DNA from 4 places in the Serratia sp. C2(1) genome. Region 3 is predicted to be linked to each of the others. Evidence: predicted binding sites of a transcription regulator. Region 3 holds the regulator's gene; each other region holds the start of a gene.
What was found. The regulator PurR, encoded in region 3, represses purine synthesis genes. The targets are predictions, from matches to a motif close to CANGCAAACGTTTGCNTG.
Positions count from the first base shown of each region.

Region 1: purT (formate-dependent phosphoribosylglycinamide formyltransferase) is a predicted target of PurR. The motif match lies at 2,534-2,551, and genes of this name have one in related genera.
Region 2: glyA (serine hydroxymethyltransferase) is a predicted target of PurR. The motif match lies at 1,213-1,230, and genes of this name have one in related genera.
Region 4: guaD (guanine deaminase) is a predicted target of PurR. The motif match lies at 2,622-2,639, and genes of this name have one in related genera.

Region 1 is NZ_JAZFBA010000001.1:1,152,037-1,156,874, forward strand. It holds gene V2S86_RS05320 (glycosyltransferase) at 1-957, shown strand, start outside; gene V2S86_RS05325 (YoaH family protein) at 1,021-1,266, shown strand; gene purT (formate-dependent phosphoribosylglycinamide formyltransferase) at 1,299-2,477, opposite strand; gene dbpA (ATP-dependent RNA helicase DbpA) at 2,719-4,101, shown strand; gene V2S86_RS05340 (YebG family protein) at 4,191-4,514, shown strand; gene yqfB (N(4)-acetylcytidine aminohydrolase) at 4,554-4,838, shown strand, end outside.
Region 2 is NZ_JAZFBA010000001.1:120,239-125,076, forward strand. It holds gene hmpA (NO-inducible flavohemoprotein) at 1-976, opposite strand, end outside; gene glyA (serine hydroxymethyltransferase) at 1,350-2,603, shown strand; gene V2S86_RS00625 (3-phenylpropionate MFS transporter) at 2,759-3,910, shown strand; gene csiE (stationary phase inducible protein CsiE) at 3,907-4,838, opposite strand, start outside.
Region 3 is NZ_JAZFBA010000001.1:1,873,318-1,878,155, forward strand. It holds gene V2S86_RS08690 (C40 family peptidase) at 347-1,165, shown strand; gene cydH (cytochrome bd-I oxidase subunit CydH) at 1,381-1,470, opposite strand; gene purR (HTH-type transcriptional repressor PurR) at 1,794-2,819, shown strand; gene punR (DNA-binding transcriptional activator PunR) at 2,800-3,762, opposite strand; gene punC (purine nucleoside transporter PunC) at 3,886-4,838, shown strand, end outside.
Region 4 is NZ_JAZFBA010000001.1:1,753,775-1,758,612, reverse strand. It holds gene V2S86_RS08125 (lytic polysaccharide monooxygenase) at 1-705, opposite strand, end outside; gene V2S86_RS08120 (fibronectin type III domain-containing protein) at 766-2,196, opposite strand; gene guaD (guanine deaminase) at 2,850-4,181, shown strand; gene xdhA (xanthine dehydrogenase small subunit) at 4,178-4,838, shown strand, end outside.

The DNA.
Region 1 (4,838 bases), 720 kb from region 3:
TTCGAGCCTTTTATGGCGTCTCTGCTGGCCCAGGATGAACAACGGCTGGAGGTGATCATCGTCAATGACGGCTCTACCGATGGCTCCGGCGCCGCCGCCCACCGCTATGCGCGACTGCATCCGCATATTACCGTGATCGACCAACCTAATTCCGGTGTTTCCTGCGCGCGCAATGCGGGCCTGGCCATTGCGCAGGGGAAATATGTGGCGTTTCCGGACGCTGATGATGTATTGGCACCTGAAATGTATTCAACGTTAGTGGCCCTGGCCGAACAAGAACAATTAGATGTCATGCAGTGTAATGGGGAGCGTTATTTTACCCATGGAGATGAATTGCAACCGATTATTCCGCAAAATCGACTGGGCGACACCGGCGTAATTAGCGGGGCGCAATGGTTGGATCGTGCGTTGAAAACAAGAAAGTTTATCCATGTGGTTTGGTTGGCGGTGTATCGCCTTGATTTTATTAAACGGCATCAGTTGTATTTCGAGCCGGGTTTGCATCACCAGGATATTCCCTGGACCACCGAAGTGATGTTTAATGCGCAACGGGTCAAGTACCTCAGCAAAGCCTTGTATCGGCAACGGGTGCACGATCAATCCATCAGCAATCGCCGCCGCACCGGCAAGGCGAACGTGGAATACCAGCGGCACTATATGAAAATAGTGGAAATGCTGGTGGTGCTTAACCAACGTTATGCCGGAAAAATGGTTATTCGGCCGGCGTTTCACTGGCAGATTGCCCGCGAGGCGTTGGGTATTTGCCACAGTATTCGTCGGGAGCCTGAACTGGCGGCGCAGTGCCGAATCACCGAGGAGTTTTATCAGCGTGGCATTGATCGAACCATGGCGGCTAACGCGCGCGGTCTCAAGCAGAACTGGCACGTTATGTTGTGGTTGCATCGCCTGAAACAGTGGCAAGGCGGCGATCATTGCTCGCAGCCCGCCGCCGAATAACAGGCGTTGGGATCCGCCGGTTTAAGGCGTATAATCCCCCTCCATTTTGCCGGAGAGAAACACATGCTTGCAGGTATGCCGTCATTGAGTCACCAAGAGCAGCAGGAAGCTGCGGACCGTATCCATCTGTTGATGGGACAAGGCATGAGCAGTGGTGAAGCCATCGCGCGCGTCGCGCAGGAAATCCGCGAAAAACACCAGGGCGACCAGGTTAGCGTTCTGTTTGATGACGAAGACGAAGACGAAGATTATCAGGAAAGGCCGGACGAGCAGGCTGACGACGATTCGGAAGAAGACGAAAACTATTGATGTAGCAGGGGCCGGCAAGCCGGCCCCAACGTTTACCCCTCAATCACTACCGCGGCGGCAGCCTGCTTGGCTAGCGCCACTGCATGCTCTACATTTTCCGCCGTTGCCAGTGCCACACCCATCCTGCGTTGCCCGTTAATTTCCGGCTTGCCGAACAAACGCAGCTGATTGTAGCCGGTCAGTGCGCGATCCAAACCGCTGAAGCGCAGATCGCTGCTGGTCATCTGTGGCAGGATCACCGCCGAGGCCGAAGGGCCGAACTGACGAATAGCGCCAATGGGCAGACCAAGGAAGGCGCGAACGTGCAGGGCGAATTCGGACAGATCCTGCGAGATCAACGTCACCATGCCGGTATCGTGCGGGCGCGGTGACACCTCGCTGAAGATCACTTCATCGCCGCAGACGAACAATTCAACGCCGAACAGACCGAATCCGCCTAACGCCTGCACCACGTTTTGCGCAATCTCCTGCGCACGGTTCAATGCCAGCTCGCTCATCCGTTGCGGTTGCCACGATTCACGATAATCTCCGTCCTCCTGGCGGTGGCCTATTGGCGCACAGAAATGGACACCGTCGATCGCACTGATGGTCAACAGGGTAATTTCAAAATCAAACTTCACCAGCCCTTCGACAATCACTCGCCCGCCGCCGGCGCGGCCGCCCTGTTGGGCATAATCCCAGGCGGTTTTCAACTGCTCCGGGCTGCGGATTAGGCTCTGGCCCTTACCGGAGGAACTCATGACCGGTTTGATAATACACGGATAGCCAATTTCGGCGACGGCCTGCCGGAAGGCTTCTTCGCCGTCGGCAAAGCGGTAGCTGGAGGTCGGTAGGCCCAGGGTTTCAGCGGCCAGACGGCGGATACCTTCACGGTTCATGGTCAGGCGAGTCGCTTTGGCACAGGGCACTACGCGGTGTCCTTGTTGCTCCAATTCAACCAGCATGCTGGTGGCGATGGCTTCGATCTCCGGCACGATGTAATCGGGGCGTTCCTGTTCAATCAGGGCTTTCAGCGCGTTGCCGTCCAGCATATTGATGACGTGGCTGCGGTGCGCCACGTGCATGGCCGGGGCGTCCGCATAGCGGTCTACGGCAATCACTTCCAGTCCTAAACGCTGGCATTCGATGGCAACTTCTTTACCCAATTCGCCGGAGCCGAGCAGCATGACGCGGGTGGCTGACGGGCGCAGGGCGGTTCCAATAGTTAACATAGTCTCGTACCTGGATCTGTGGATTTAACGCGGTCTGATAATGGGTGTGCAGTATATACGAAAACGTTTGCGCATGCAGGAGGGGAGACGGAGGGCGACGTTATTGCCCAAAAAACCTGCCCGGCGGCTTTTTTTATGCGTGAAATCCGTAAACCCTACTATCTCTGTTATCATCTGCGGCTGATTCGGCGCCAACCCGTGGGTGCGCCGCCATTCCATTTGCCATATAAGAGTTATCGCCGTGAGCACAGTATCTTTTTCTTCCCTGCCGCTGCCAGCCGAACAGTTGGCCAACCTCAACGAACTGGGGTACGCCGAAATGACGCCGGTGCAGGCCGCCGCGTTGCCCGCCATCCTGAAAGGGCAGGACGTTCGTGCCAAAGCAAAAACCGGCAGCGGTAAAACGGCGGCGTTCGGTATCGGCCTGCTGGACAAAATCAATGTTTCCCAGGTGGCGACACAGGCGTTGATCTTGTGCCCGACACGCGAACTGGCTGACCAGGTAAGCAAAGAGTTGCGCCGGCTGGCGCGTTTCACCCAGAACATCAAAATCCTTACCCTGTGCGGCGGCCAGCCAATGGGGCCACAGCTTGATTCGCTGGTGCATGCGCCGCATATCGTGGTGGGCACGCCGGGGCGTCTTCAGGAGCATTTGCGCAAGAAAACGCTGGTGCTGGATGAATTGAAAGTGCTGGTGTTGGATGAAGCCGATCGCATGCTGGACATGGGCTTTGCCGATGACATCGACGACGTGATCAGTTACACCCCGCCGCAGCGCCAGACTCTGTTGTTCTCGGCGACCTATCCGAGCGGTATTGAGCGTATCAGCGCCCGCGTGCAGCGTGAGCCGTTGAATGTGGAAGTGGACGATGGCGACGATCAGACCTCCATTGAACAACGCTTTTACGAGACTACCCGCGATCAGCGCCCGGCGGTGCTGGTGTCCGCCATTCGTCATTATCAGCCTTCTTCCTGCGTGGTGTTCTGCAACACCAAGCGCGATTGCCAGAGCGTATATGAAGCGCTGGAAGCCCGTGGTATCAGCGTATCGGCGCTGCATGGCGATTTGGAACAGCGCGATCGCGATCAGGTGCTGGTGCGTTTTGCCAACCGCAGTTGCCGGGTGCTGGTAGCGACCGACGTAGCCGCTCGTGGGCTGGATATCAAAGAGCTGGAGCTGGTCGTCAACTATGAGCTGGCATTTGATCCGGAAGTACACGTACACCGTATTGGCCGTACTGGCCGCGCGGGCCTGAACGGCCTGGCGATCACCCTGTGTACGCCGCAGGAGATGGAGCGTGCGCATGCGGTCGAGGAGTACCAGCGCAAGGCGGTCACCTGGGCGCCGGTGTCTGAATTGAGCGGTGCTTCCAATACCACGCTGGAGGCCGAAATGGTCACCCTGTGCATCGACGGCGGGCGCAAAGCCAAAATTCGCCCTGGCGACATTCTCGGTGCCTTGACCGGCGACGCCGGGTTGACGGCCGCTGAAGTGGGGAAAATCGACATGTTCCCGGTACACGCCTATGTGGCGATCCGCAAGGCCAGTGCTCGCAGGGCGCTGCAACAGCTTCAGCAGGGCAAAATCAAAGGCAAGAACTGCAAGGTGCGGTTGTTGAAATAATTCGCGTCAGGGGTGCGCCTTGCATCCCTGCGTAAAATCACCTTATACTGTATAAAAATACAGTATTCTAACCTTTGAGGAATGCACACATGGCCGTTGAAGTAAAATATGTGGTGGTGAGAAACGGTGAGGAAAAGATGACTTTCGCAACCAAGAAAGAAGCCGATGCTTACGACAAAATGCTGGATCTGGCGGACAGCCTCGGTGAATGGCTGCAGCAGGCGCCTTTGAACCTGGATGACGAGCAGCGTGAAGGGCTGAGCTTCTTCCTGGCGGAGCATAAAGACGCGCTGGGGCAGATTCTGCGTGGCGCCGCGCCGGCGGAAGCACCGAAGAAACCGGCCAAAGAGAAAACGGAAAAATCCGTCGCTACCTCAAAAGAGGGATCTGCGTCAGAAAAGCAGGCGGCATAATGACTTATGTTGCGGCAATGTGATGAAAAAGGATCTAGAATGACCCGTGAAATAACTTTCTTCAGTCGCTTTGAGCAAGACATTTTGGCCGGGCTCAAGACGATTACTCTCCGGGACGCCAGTGAATCCCACTTTCAGCCCGGTGAGGTATTGCGCGTTAGCCGTAATGAAGATGGCGTATTTTTCTGCTTTATTGAAGTGCTGTCAGTCACGCCGGTTCACCTGGATGCGCTAACCGAACAGCATGCCAAACAGGAAAATATGTCGCTCAGCGAGCTGAAGCAGGTGATCAAGGAAATCTATCCGGGGTTGGATGAGCTGTTT
Region 2 (4,838 bases), 1.8 Mb from region 3:
CGCGGTACCAGACGTGACGGCTCAGGTTTGGCATGCGGCCGGCGATACTCGCCACTTCATCTGCGAAGGCATGAACGCCGCCGTTTTCCGCCGCGTGCAACCAGTGTACGTCCGCCAGATGTTGATTGTCGTGCAGGGTATTGAGCATACCGAGCATGGGCGTTTGGCCCACGCCGGCGGAAATCAGCGCTACCGGGGTGGTTGGCTGCACGTCAAGGAAGAAATCCCCGTGCGGCGGTGCCAGATAAAGCACATCGCCCTCTTTGGCCTGTTGATGCAGGAAATTCGAGACCTTACCTTGATCTTCACGCTTCACCGCGATGCGGTAGTATTCGCCGTTAGGCGCGGTGGTCAGTGAGTATTGGCGGATTTCCTGATTTTCCATGCTGTCGTCATTGATATAGACCGCCAGATATTGCCCCGGCTTGAAGTCAATCACGCGGCCGCCGTCAACCGGCGCCAGCACGAAGCTGCAAATCACGTCGCTTTGCGGCTGTTTTTTGACAATGCGGAAAGCGCGCCGTTCGCGCCAGCCGCCATTCGCGTTTTCACTTTCCTGATAAATCTGGCCTTCACGCTGGATGAATACGTTCGCCAATACGCCGTAGGCCTTGCCCCAGGCATCCAGCACTTCCTGGCCTGGGCTGAACATTTCGTCCAGCGTCGCCAGCAGATGGCCGCCGACAATTTGATACTGCTCCGGCTGGATATTCAGGCTGGTGTGCTTTTGGGCAATACGCTCTACCGCCGGCAGCAGCGCCGCCAGGTTTTCGATATTGGCGGCATAGGCACAGATCGCATCGAACAACGCCTGGCGTTGATCGCCGTTGCGCTGGTTATTCATGTTGAAAACATCTTTCAACTCAGGATTGTGTTCGAACATGCGATCGTAGAAATGGGCGGTCAGTTTAGGCCCGGTAGCAGCCAGCAGGGGAATCGTGGATTTTACGGTGGCGATGGTTTGGCTATCCAGCATGGTAGTGCTCCTTTAGCTTCAATTATTGGAATATTTAAATGTTGCATATTAAATGCATCTTTAAGTTTGCCCAAATATTAGCGATTTCCGTCAGGGCTGTAAATACCCTTGTTTTTGTTGCGGAGATGTTAAGCGACGATCCCGCTCACAGAACATGAAAAAACCGCATCCTCGGCATGAGTAAAAGTCCGTTGCCGGATGGCGTGATATACAGGATCAAAGCCTTGCCGCGCGTCATGCCAATCGTTTGCGTAAAAACCTCTGTCAAGACCTATCCTCGGTAGGGGAAAACAGTTTACACTGTTGCCCAGAACCCAACCGGGTAGTTATTTGGTGATTTTTTAGTTAGCCGATTTAAGTCAGGAGATGCCGGATGTTAAAGCGTGAAATGAACATTGCCGATTATGATGCCGAACTGTGGCGTGCAATGGAGCAAGAGGTCGTGCGTCAGGAAGAGCACATTGAACTGATTGCGTCTGAGAACTACACCAGCCCGCGCGTAATGCAGGCTCAGGGTTCCCAGTTGACCAACAAATACGCTGAAGGCTATCCGGGCAAGCGTTATTACGGCGGCTGCGAATATGTGGATATCGTTGAGCAACTGGCCATCGACCGCGCCAAAGCGCTGTTTGGCGCAGATTACGCCAACGTGCAGCCGCACTCCGGCTCCCAGGCTAACTTCGCCGTCTACACCGCGCTGCTGCAGCCGGGCGACACCATTCTGGGCATGAACCTGGCGCACGGCGGCCACCTGACCCACGGTTCCCCGGTCAACCTGTCCGGCAAACTGTACAACGTGGTGCCTTACGGCATCGACAAGGAAGGCAAGATCGACTACGACGATCTGGCCAAACAGGCTCAGACCCACAAACCCAAAATGATCATCGGCGGCTTCTCGGCCTTCTCCGGTCTGGTTAACTGGAAAAAAATGCGTGAAATCGCCGACAGCATCGGCGCTTACCTGTTCGTTGACATGGCTCACGTTGCGGGCCTGGTCGCCGCTGAGGTTTACCCGAACCCGGTGCCGTATGCGCACATCGTCACCACCACCACCCACAAAACCCTGGCGGGCCCGCGCGGTGGCCTGATCCTGGCGAAGGGCGGCGACGAAGAGCTGTACAAGAAACTGAACTCCGCCGTATTCCCTGGCGGCCAGGGCGGCCCGCTGATGCACGTGATCGCCGGTAAAGCGGTGGCGCTGAAAGAAGCGATGGAGCCAGCGTTCAAGGCTTACCAGCAGCAAGTCGCCGATAACGCCAAAGCGATGGTGAAGGTGTTCCTGGAACGCGGTTACAACGTGGTTTCCGGCGGTACTCATAACCACCTGTTCCTGCTGGACCTGGTTGACAAAAACCTGACCGGTAAAGAAGCTGACGCTGCCCTGGGCCGCGCCAACATCACCGTGAACAAAAACAGCGTGCCAAACGATCCGAAAAGCCCGTTCGTTACCTCAGGCATTCGTATCGGCACGCCGGCTGTGACTCGCCGCGGCTTCAAAATCGCTGAAGTGACTGAGTTGGCCGGTTGGATCTGCGACGTGCTGGACAACATCAACGATGAAGCCACCATCGAACGCACCAAGAAGAAAGTGCTGGAGATCTGCGCCCGCCTGCCGGTCTACGCATAATTCTGCTTTCTCTTTAAAAACCCGCTTCGGCGGGTTTTTTTATGCCTGTTGCCGGCAAACTGTGAACTGCTTATCACTCTATTCCCTTGATCGTGAATGAGCATTGCTCGTGGGTGTGAGCTCTGTCAAAGTATCGCCTACACACCGGAGGGATCATGGTTCTGCAATCAACGCGTTGGCTCGCTCTCAGTTATTTCACCTACTTCTTTTCTTATGGCATCTTCTTACCGTTTTGGGGCGTTTGGCTGAAAGGCGAGGGCATCGCGCCTGAAACCATAGGTATTCTGCTCGGTGCCGGTCTGGTCGCGCGTTTCCTCGGCAGTTTGCTGATTGCTCCCCGGGTTAAAGATCCTTCCCATCTGGTGACGGCATTACGCCTGCTGGCGTTGCTGACGCTGGCCTTCGCCGTCGGGTTCTGCTTCGGTAATGGCTGGGGTTGGTTGATGTTGGTGATTGCCGGCTTCAACCTGTTCTTTTCGCCGTTGGTGCCGTTGACCGACGCGCTGGCCGCCACCTGGCAAAAACAAATCACCATGGATTACGGGCGTGTCAGGCTGTGGGGCTCGCTGGCGTTTGTGATCGGCTCGGCGCTGACCGGGCAAATGGTGTCGGTTTGGGGCCATAACGCCATTCTTTACAGCTTGATCCTCAGCGTGCTGGCGATGCTGCTGGGCATGATGCTGAAACCGAGCGTGATGCCGCAGGGGGAGACGCGTACTCAAAGCGAGCCAGACCGCTCACTGCGCGAAATGCTCAAGGAAGGGCCGGTCTGGCGTTTCCTGTTGTGCGTCACGTTGCTGCAGGGCGCGCACGCCGGCTATTACAGCTTCGGTTCCATCTACTGGCAGGAGGCCGGTTACTCGGCTTCGACGATCGGTTATCTGTGGTCGCTGGGCGTGGTGGCAGAAGTCATCGTTTTCGCCAGCAGCAATTTCCTGTTCCGCCGCTGGAATGCGCGCAATCTGCTGCTGCTTTCCGCCTGCTGCGGAGTACTGCGCTGGAGCCTGATGGCCTCCAGCACCGAGCTGGGTTGGCTGTTGGTGATCCAGATCCTGCATTGCGGCACCTTTACCGTTTGCCATCTGGCGGCGATGCGTTTTATCGCTGCGCGCAAAGGGCCGGAGGTGATCCGGCTGCAGGCGATTTACTCGGCGCTGGCGATGGGCGGCGGTATTGCGATTATGACGGTGATTGCCGGTTTCCTGTTTGAACATCTGCAGGGCGGGGTATTCTGGGTGATGGCGGCAGTGGCGTTGCCGGCGCTGTTTATTCGCCCGCCGGCCGTTGCGGTCAGCGGCAGCCGTTAAGAGGCTTCCAGCAGCGCGCGGATGGCTTTGCGCTGCTGGCGTTCTAACGGCAATTCGGTATAAATCAGCGGCGGCTGCGGTTCACTGTGCACCGCCGCATACGGGCTGATCACCAGCGTGACACCCTGCGGCGCGCCGGAGCGCAGGTAATCGCGCAGTGGCAGATACTTGATGTTCAACGGCAACAGCGTTAATTCGCGGATCTGATACTCCACTTCCTCTTCCAATTGCGGATTGTCCAGCGTCAGCAACAGCACCTGTTTTTCCTGCAGCGCGTTACCCTGCATCAGCCAGGCGCCGAAACTGATGGCAACCAACCCCGCTTCCTCACTGGAAAAACGAATGTCATATTCCTGTTCGAGCGGCGCCAGCGCTTCCTGAGTGGTGCGCATCAGGCGCGGGTACATGCGTAGCACTTCCTCGAGCAACATGTTGTCAATGCCGATGTCAAAACGACAGCGTTCGACCGCAGGCGCCAGATGGGCGAACAGCTGGCTGATCAAATCCTCTTTACTGCTGAAGGTCATGCCGGAAATCTGCTGGAAGCGCTCGACCACGTTTTCAATCGCTCTCATTAACCGCAGATCTTCCTCCGAGTCGTTGCTGTGGTAGCTGTGGTTTTTCAGCATGGTGAACATCAGCACCAGAAAATCGCTTTCGCTGCTCTCGGGTAGCAGGGCGAAAAGCTGATTCAGCGATTGATGCAGCAAGCTGGCCGCCCGATGCTCGGGTTTCTGATGCAGCCAGGCGCGCTGGGTGGCGGTGAATAGCGGGTGCCGTTGGCGCTGGGTTTCCCAGGCGCAGTAACACAGGTAATGCTGCAGAAATTGGCGATCGCGTTGATCGAGAGGGCGGTTGAGCAGCGGTTCACAGCTGCTGATGTAACTTTCCAACTGTGGCGACGGATCGGCGTTTACCGCCAGCGCCT
Region 3 (4,838 bases):
CAGTCGCAAGAAAACGCCATCTTTTGCAAGGGCATTCCCCCGTTGCCAATCGCGTCTCACCGGCAAGGCCATTCCGGTTAAAACATACGCTCAGAATAACATTTTTAATCCGACCATTTCACTAATATATTTTTCCGCCGTTCAGTGCCCTTTAATAATTCCGCCAGCGGCAAAAGGTGATTTTTTATACATCAATGGATTGATTTTTCAGCAAAAAAAAAGCCGTTAACGTTTTCTCACAATATGGATTATCATTTATGAGTTCTTCGCTGTTTTATATGGCGAAATTGGGGAATACTGTCATTCTTTCGATATCTGTTCCGGGGCCAAGGTTGGTAACGTCGACATGCGTTTAATTCTTACGCTTTTTGTGCTGTTGTTTACACAGCTATTCTTAAATCTGGCGCACGCTGCGCCACAGGCACGTGTTGCCGCCGAGCAGCGCAAGAGCCACGTTAATGAAGCTCGGCCGGATGACCGCAAGAAAAAGAAAGCGGCAAAGACCAGCAAAAAAGTGAAAGTTACTGCACCGCAAAAAACTACCAAGGTTTCCAAAGCCAAAACAGAAAAAACCGCTAAAAAGATCGTTAGCGCCAAATCGAAACACTCAACCCAGAAAATAGCCAAAATCAAAGTAACCCCACCTAAAAAGGGCTACAAAAAAGGCTATGGCCGCCATCGGGAAGCCGGTATGGCCACCGCCAAATTGGTACGTGACGATAAGCCACTGAAACTCAGCCCGGCGCACAAAAAGCGCTATCAGCACGCCAAGCAAACCGCCATGGCCAAGCTGATGGATCAAATGGGCAAACCTTATCGCTGGGGCGGGACTTCGCCAAGAACCGGTTTCGACTGCAGCGGCCTGATTTATTACGCCTATAAAGACGTCGTGAAAATCAAGATGCCGCGCACCGCCAACGAGATGTATCACCTGCGCGACGCAGCGCCGATCAAGAAAAACGAGCTGGAAAGCGGTGACCTGGTGTTCTTCCGCATCAACAACCGCGGCGTGGCCGATCATGTCGGCGTCTATCTGGGCAACGGCAAATTCATTCAGTCACCGCGTACGGGCGAGGAAATCCGTATCAGCCAACTGGACAACGACTACTGGCAAAACCACTACATTGGCGCACGCCGTGTGGTAACGCCGAAAACCATTCGATAATATCCCCCGCGGCTGGTACTCCCCCGGCCGCACTCCACGCAAGCTACGGCAATCGTTCTGTCCTTCGGTGCTTTCGCCGCGCTCTGACAACGCGTTAGCCAACCGCATGAAAAATTTCCAGGCATGGGTGTAGTTGGGTGCTTGTGAAAAAATATGACGTAATGGCAGGAAACGCGAACAGGCGCAGCAGGCTGCGCCTGTATTACAACCGGGGATCAGTTCAACGCCGCAGTGAAGCTAAAAGCGATAATAACGGCCAGCGCGCACACAGTAGTGAACAGTGACATTTTCAGATCGGTATCCATTACAACTCCTTTTCAGACGGGTTTTCCCAAGGATAAAAGGCACACAATTAATGCGTCAAACCATTTTCCCACAGTTAGGCAATAAAATCTTGTTATCATTTCCCGGTTTATAATACTGATTACCTCTTCCACTTTGGCTCAATATGGGACAAAATTCGCAGTTCACAACTGCGTACCGGCAAAATGCCCCTCCTGACCAAGCGCTGACGACTTCAACACACTAAAAACTCAGTTTCGCTTATTTGGAAGAAGGATCTACGCAGGCAAACGATTAACATCACACTTACATGCTGCAACATGTGAGCTCAGGAGTCATTCTTTACATGGCAACGATTAAAGATGTGGCCAAACGCGCTGGCGTTTCCACCACCACCGTTTCGCACGTCATCAATAAGACTCGTTTCGTCGCCGAAGAGACCAAAGCGGCCGTTGGGGCCGCGATCAAAGAGCTGCACTATTCTCCCAGCGCCGTGGCGCGCAGCCTGAAGGTCAATCACACCAAATCTATTGGTCTGCTGGCCACCTCCAGCGAAGCGCCCTATTTCGCCGAAGTGATCGAGGCGGTGGAAAACAGCTGCTACAGCAAAGGCTATACGCTGATCCTGTGCAATTCGCACAACAACCTGGACAAGCAACGCGCTTATCTGGCGATGCTGGCGCAAAAACGCGTCGATGGCCTGCTGGTGATGTGCTCTGAATACCCGGATCAATTGCTGGGGATGCTGGAAGATTACCGTAACATCCCGATGGTGGTCATGGACTGGGGCGCAGCACGCGGCGATTTTACCGATACCATTATCGACAACGCCTTCGAAGGCGGTTATCTGGCCGGCCGCTATCTGATCGAGCGCGGGCACCGCGATATTGGCGCCATTCCGGGCCAATTGGCGCGCAATACCGGCGGCGGCCGCCATCAGGGCTTTTTGAAAGCCATGGAAGAAGCCAATATCGAGGTGCGCGACGAGTGGATTGTTCAGGGCGACTTCGAACCGGAATCCGGCTACAAGGCCATGCATCAGATATTGTCGCAGAAACAACGTCCAACGGCGGTATTCTGCGGCGGCGACATTATGGCGATGGGCGCTATCTGCGCCGCCGATGAGCTGGGGCTGCGCGTACCGCAGGATATTTCAGTTATCGGCTACGATAACGTGCGCAACGCGCGCTATTTCACCCCGGCGCTGACGACGATCCATCAGCCCAAAGAGCGTTTGGGCGAGATGGCGTTCACCATGCTGCTGGATCGCATCATCAGCAAGCGTGAAGAGTCGCAGGTCATTGAAGTGCATCCTAAGCTGGTTGAACGCCGCTCGGTCGCCGACGGCCCCTTCATCGATTACCGCCGCTAGTCACACCGTCGCCGGGAGCCTGGGCGGTTTCCGGCGTCACTTCGCTCAGCCATTCCTGATTCAAGGTTTCACTGTCCCCCAGGTAGTCCAGCAGCCAGGCCATCGCCGGCGATGGGGTATTCTGCTGCCAGGTCAGGCAGCAGGGGCTGGCGGGAAATGGCTGTTGCAGTTGCAGCGCCACCAACTCACCGCGCTGCACCAACGGCAGCACCTGATGCGCAGGCATCATGCCGACGCACAAACCGGCGCACAAGCAATCCACCGCAGATGCCCAATCCGGCACCACCAACCGCCGCTGGTTATCCAGCGTCCAGGTAACCCGTTTGGGCAGATTGCGCGAGGTATCCTCCAGACACAGGGAAGGGAAAGGCCGGAGCTGATCATCGTTCAGCAGGCCATCCAACGCCGCCAATGGATGCTGCGGGCCGGCGACACACAACCAGCGCATATCGCCCATGTCACGAAAGGCAAAACCGCCGCCGACAGGCACCGCTCGCGTAGCGCCGATCGCCATATCGGCGCGGCCGTCCACCAACGCATCCCACACGCCGTTAAATACTTCCGGCTGGATCAGCAACTCAACATCGGGGAAATGACGATAAAAATCCAATACCAGCCGGCGGCTGCGCTGCGGCTTGACGATGATATCCACCGCAATTTTCAATTGGCCGCGCCAACCATTGGCCACCTGCTGGCACTGCCTGCGAGTGTCGAGCATTTTTTTGATGACACCACGCGCCTCCTGAATAAACAGCACGCCGGCCGGTGTCAGTTCTACATCACGATGACGCCGCTCAAATAGCGGCACCGCCAACCATTGCTCCAGTTGCCGCACGGTATAGCTCACTGCCGAAGGCACCCGGTGCAGTTCCTGCGCCGCCGCACTGAAGCTGCCGGTGCGAGCGACCGCGTCCACTACATCAAGAGAATATTCAGACCACATGGTTTTGCCTTCAATTTTTTTAACAGCACTTCGCAAATATTACCGTTTCACAAGCAGAGATCCAGCCGGATACACTTGCCGGCGCTAAAAACCTGCGACAATAAAATATTAATGAGAAATACCATGCGAAATTCCTTTGGTTTTATGTTCTATCTTGCCGGCCTGAGCATGCTGGGTTACCTGGCCACCGACATGTATCTGCCCGCTTTTGGCGTCATGCAGCAAGATCTGCAAATTTCCGCCGGCGCAATCAGCGCCAGCCTGAGCATTTTCCTGGCCGGTTTTGCCTTTGCTCAACTGCTCTGGGGGCCGCTCTCCGATAATTTGGGCCGTAAACCCGTGCTGCTGATTGGCCTGGCGTTGTTTGCCCTGGGCTGCCTCGGCATGCTGTGGGTGCAGAATGCCGTCCAGTTGTGGTCATTGCGCTTTATTCAGGCAATCGGTGTGTGCTCAGCCGCCGTCACCTGGCAGGCGTTGGTCATTGACCGCTACCGTGAAGGCAAGGCCAATCGCGTATTCGCCACCATTATGCCGCTGGTCGCACTTTCACCTGCGCTGGCACCCTTGGTAGGCGCCTGGTTGCTGAACCACCTGGGATGGCGGGCAATTTTCGCCGTTCTACTGGGTATCACCGTCATTTTGCTGCTACCGACGCTGTTGCTGAAGGAAAGCGCCAAAAGCGCGCCATCTGCCCAGCCCAAAAGCACCCTGAGCTTCTTCCAACTGCTGAAATCGCCGGTATTCAGCGGGAACGTCACCATCTTTGCCGCCTGCTCTGCCGGTTTTTTTGCCTGGCTGACCGGCTCGCCGTTTATTCTTGGCGATATGGGTTACAGCCCCAATGATATTGGCCTGAGCTATGTCCCACAGACGCTGGCATTCTTGTTAGGCGGTTACGGTTGCCGTACGGCGTTAAATCGCATTAATGGCAACACCCTGCTGCCGTGGCTGCTGGTAGGTTATGGCATCAGCATGGTGGCGTTATATCTGGTGGCAACAATGACCGAACCTACGCTGACCACATTGTTGATTCCATTCTGTCTGATGGCGCTAGTCAACGGAGCCTGCTACCCGAT
Region 4 (4,838 bases), 120 kb from region 3:
ATGCGTACCCGTGGAGGCTGACCAGGCTAGCTCAAGCGAATTTGTGGTCACATTGGTCGCATGCAAGCCGCCAGGAGGGGTCGGACGCTCGCTCCCGCCGGCCTCGGTGAAGTTGAGATCGATAACCTGATAAAACGCGTTGCCGGTATTGGCGACTTCCCAGACGGCGAGCAACACATGGTAGCCACTTCTCTCCGGCAGCGTCAGCTGATGGATTGTCGGTTCAGGCGGCGTTAACGCTGCCTGATGCTCCCAGTGTGGCTGAGCGGACAGCTCTGCTTTATAGAAGGGCGTCGATTCGAACTGGTCACGCGCGAGTTTGCGTTGTGGGTCCCAATCGGCCTTGGTGATGAAATAGTTCCAGCGACGGGTGAGGTGAAGTGCATGGTATGCCCAGGACACCGTAAGGGGTTGGCCCGCTTTGACCTCATGTTTGCGCCATTGGGTACCGGGCTCGTCGAGGAATAGCGCACCAGGCCAGCCACCGCTGGCAATTTGCCCATCTGCCGCCGGGACATTGCTGATATCGTCGGTTGGCGCGATCGGGTCATGCAAGCCGCCTGCGATGGCGGGGAAGAATTTCCCTGCCTCCAGGGAGCTCGGATCGGTATCCGTCAACTTACCTTCCTGGTAGGCGAAGATAGCGCGAGATTCCGGGGAAAACACATGCCCGTGACGAGGTTGATTACGTCGTGCGTTAGCCATTTTATTTCTCCATTTATTCAATGAGATATTAATAATTTTGCGGGTAAAGGCCGTGCGAGATTATCGACGCGTTTCGACCTGCCAAAGCATGTCGGCCAGAGAAGGGATCCAGAATCGGTTAGAGGTATGTTCCTGAATGCACAAATAGGTATTGCCGGCATAGCTGACGCGATCGCCACGGTTATACCATTGCTCTGTGCGCCATTGTGGTGCAGCGCCGGGCAGTGTGCCGGCCAACAGCGGCGCACTGTTTGAAGAGCTATTGCCTTCGGTATCGGTGGCACTGACGGTGTATCGATACTGGGTACCCGCCGTCAATCCGCTGTCGACGAAACGGGTCGCCGTTGGCTGGGCAATTTTCTGGTTATCGCGCAAGACGGAGTAGTAGGCGATGGGATAGGTGCCGGTGGACGCGCTCCAGGATAGGGTAATGCTGTCCTGGGTTTGCGCCGAGGCAATAAGGTTGGCGGGTGCAGAAGGTTTCTCGCCGCTGCCGCCACCGGTCAAAAAGCCGTAACGCGTGACGAATTCCCAATCATAGGGCTGCCCGGACTTGTTCACGCCGTCATCCCAACTGACTGACCAGGTCATCAGGCCACGGATCGGATTGCCTGCTTTCTCCAGGCGTTCAAGCGCATTAATGGCGTCCTGCGGATTAATGACATAACCATTAGCTGCACCATCAATATTAGCGGGCAGGCCGATAATGAATTTATCTGCCGGAATGCGGGTAAAACCACGGGTGCCGTGAGTGAGACTGTCGGTGAGGTAATAAAGAAAATCCTCTTTCATGGCGTCGTCGTCTTGTTTAACCAGTTTATTTAACTCATCGACCCAAACGCCATCTCCGCCCTGGTTGTAATATTGCGGCGCAATAAAATCGTAAATATCTTCGAGCGCTTTAAGATAGGCGAGATAACTGCCGGATTCACGCAGGTAAGGGAATTCCGGCGCCATGCTGATAATGAAGTTTTTACCTTCCAGAGCGTAATGTTGTTTAACCATGCGCAACGCGGCGGGGATAACCGTGCGGTTGTCTGCGAAGGTGATGGCCGATTGTTCAAGGTCAATATCCAGCCCGTCGAAGCCGTAGGTTTCCACCAGTCTGATCAGTTCATAGGCCAGCATCTCTTCTTGGCCGGCGTAGAGCTCAATATGGGCGTCAGCGCCGCCAAGGGAGATGAGCACTGCGCGGCCTTGTGCATTCAAGGTATTGATTTGTTGTCTGAATTCCGCATCTGAATAGCGATAGGGTCTGAACGTTGGGATACCGCTGCCTTTCATAAAGGCCACGGCTACCACGTTGTATTCCACTGGAATGTCGGTCAGCGCCATCTCGGCGAACATGCCGCCCTGATAACCTTGCCCCGGCTCGGGGGCCCAGTTGTGCCAGAACCCCATCAGGATATTTTTTCCTGACATATCGGGCATCAGTGACGCGGAATCTCGGGTTTTGTTTTTATATTGACGTAAAATAACAGGGCTAAGCATAAATACTTTTCCTTATGTATGGGTACAGAATGGCGGTTCAGTATAAAACTGACCACGAGCTATGGTGCTATATTCATAGAAGTAAGATATAAAGTATTTCAACCTCCGTTAATTGCGGTGGTTTTTTGTAATGACTATTTCAATTTTTCTCTAATTGGTTCGTGTTTTTACAGCCTTTATATAATATCGCCGAATAATATAAAGCCATACGATAATGGCTCACATATTGATATAGATCAATGCTGTTCTATAAATATTTTTAATATTTATGAGTTTATAATATGACATTATCACCTTAATAAACTGTTTTTATATGAATGATTAAATAAGGAATGAAAAGGTTGTAAATAACATCAAAAAAAATAATCTGGCCCGGATATCGTGCATCAACGCTCAGCGTTGGTGCATTCGTTTTTTTTAACCTAAAGGCAAACGGTTGCTTGTGTTTTTCGTTATTTATTTTTAATTGAAAATAAAATTATTTTTTTTAACTATTTGTTTTCGTTGTTTGTTTTTTAGGGCGTCGGGCATGTGGCACACCCTTTGCTATCCTTTAATCAACACCTGCGATCAATAAAAAGACCGCGCTATCTCCTCCGGCTGAAACCCCATAACCGGAGGTTGTGCGCGGGTCGGTAAAAAGGAAAGGCAAAATGAGCATGCAATTCACCACGGCTATTCGTGGCAACTTTTTCGATATCGCTGCCTGTGTGGAAAGCCCGCAGCAGTTGAATGAGCAACTGCGGCATATTCCCGACGGATTACTGTTGCTAAACGAAGGCGCCATTGTCTGGTTCGGCAGTTGGCAGCAGGGCGAGCCGCTGTTGCCGTCGGGCTTCGAGGTTAAGCATTACCGCGACAAACTGATCGTGCCGGGGTTTATCGACACCCATATTCACTATCCGCAAACCGAAATGATCGGTGCCTATGGCGATCAACTGCTGGCGTGGTTGAAGCACTACACTTTCCCGACCGAAAGCCAGTTCTGCTGCGAACGGCACGCCGGCAAGATGTCGGCGTTCTTCCTGCAACAGCTGCTAAGTAACGGCACCACGACGGCGTTGGTGTTTGGCACGGTACATCCGCAATCGGTTGAAGCACTGTTCAGCCAGGCGGCGGCGCTGAACATGCGCCTGATCGCCGGTAAGGTGATGATGGACCGCCATGCACCGGACGAACTGCTGGAAACCCCGGAGCAAAGTTACCGGCAAACGCGAGAGCTGATCGCGCGCTGGCACGGCAAACAACGTCTGGGCTATGCGATAACGCCGCGTTTCGCGCCCACCAGCACCCCAGCGCTGTTGGCGCAGGTGCAGCGGCTGCGCAAGGAGTTTCCGGACGCCTGGCTGCATACTCACCTGAGCGAAAATCTGGATGAGGTGGCCTGGGTGAAAGCGCTGTTCCCGGAGAGCCGCAGCTATCTGGATGTGTATCATCAGTACGGTCTGACCGGCGAGAAAAGCGTATTCGCCCACTGTCTGCACCTGGAAGAGCAAGAGTGGGATTGCCTGTGCCAGACCGGCTCGGCGATCGCGTTCTGCCCGACCTCCAACCTGTTCCTCGGCAGCGGACTGTTCAACCTGCAAAAAGCCTGGCAGAAGCAGGTGAAGTTGGGTATCGGCACCGATGTCGGCGCAGGCACCACCTTCAATATGCTGCAAACGCTGGGCGAGGCTTACAAGGTCGGCCAGTTGCAGGGCTATAAACTTTCCGCCTGCGAAGCCTTCTATCACGCCACCTTGGGCGGCGCGCGCGCGTTGGCGCTGGACGATAAAATCGGCAACTTCAGCGTCGGTAAAGAGGCGGATTTTGTGGTGTTGGATCCGGCGGTATCGCCGCTGCAGAAGCTGCGTCATGAAAACAGCCGCGAACTGGCTGATCAGCTGTTCTTGCTGATGACGCTGGGGGACGATCGCAACGTTTATCGCACCTATGTTGACGGCAAAGTGGTTTACCGCATGGCCGCGCATCAGGAGGCAGCATGATCCAGTTCTTGCTTAATCAAACGTTGAAAAGTGAAAGCGCGCTCGACCCCAACACCACGGTACTGAATTATCTGCGCCGTAACCTTGGCCGCTGCGGTACCAAAGAAGGTTGCGCCTCCGGTGACTGCGGTGCCTGCACCGTGGTGTTGGCGGAGCCGGAAGACGGGCAGTTGCGTTACCGCAGCGTTAACGCCTGCCTGACGTTCGTCAGCGCGCTGCACGGCAAACAGCTGATCACGGTGGAGGATTTGAAACACCATGGCCAGTTGCACAGCGTGCAGCAGGCGATGGTCGATTGCCACGGCTCGCAGTGCGGCTTTTGCACGCCGGGGTTTGTGATGTCGATGTTCTGCCTGCAAAAAAACGGTGGGGAGTATCAGCGTGAACAGGCGCAGCAGGCGCTGGCGGGCAACCTGTGCCGCTGTACCGGCTACCGGCCGATTCTGGCGGCGGCGCAGCAGGCCTGCGGCATCAAGGGCGAGGACAGTTTCGATCGTGGGCAACAGCAAACGTTGCAGCGCCTGCAAGCCATTCGCGCAGCGACTCCGCTGGCAGCGGCGGGCAAACGCTGCCTGATGCCACAAACGATCGACGAACTGGCTGCGTTGTACCAACAACACCCGCAGGCCAGGCTGTTGGCCGGCGGCACCGATCTGG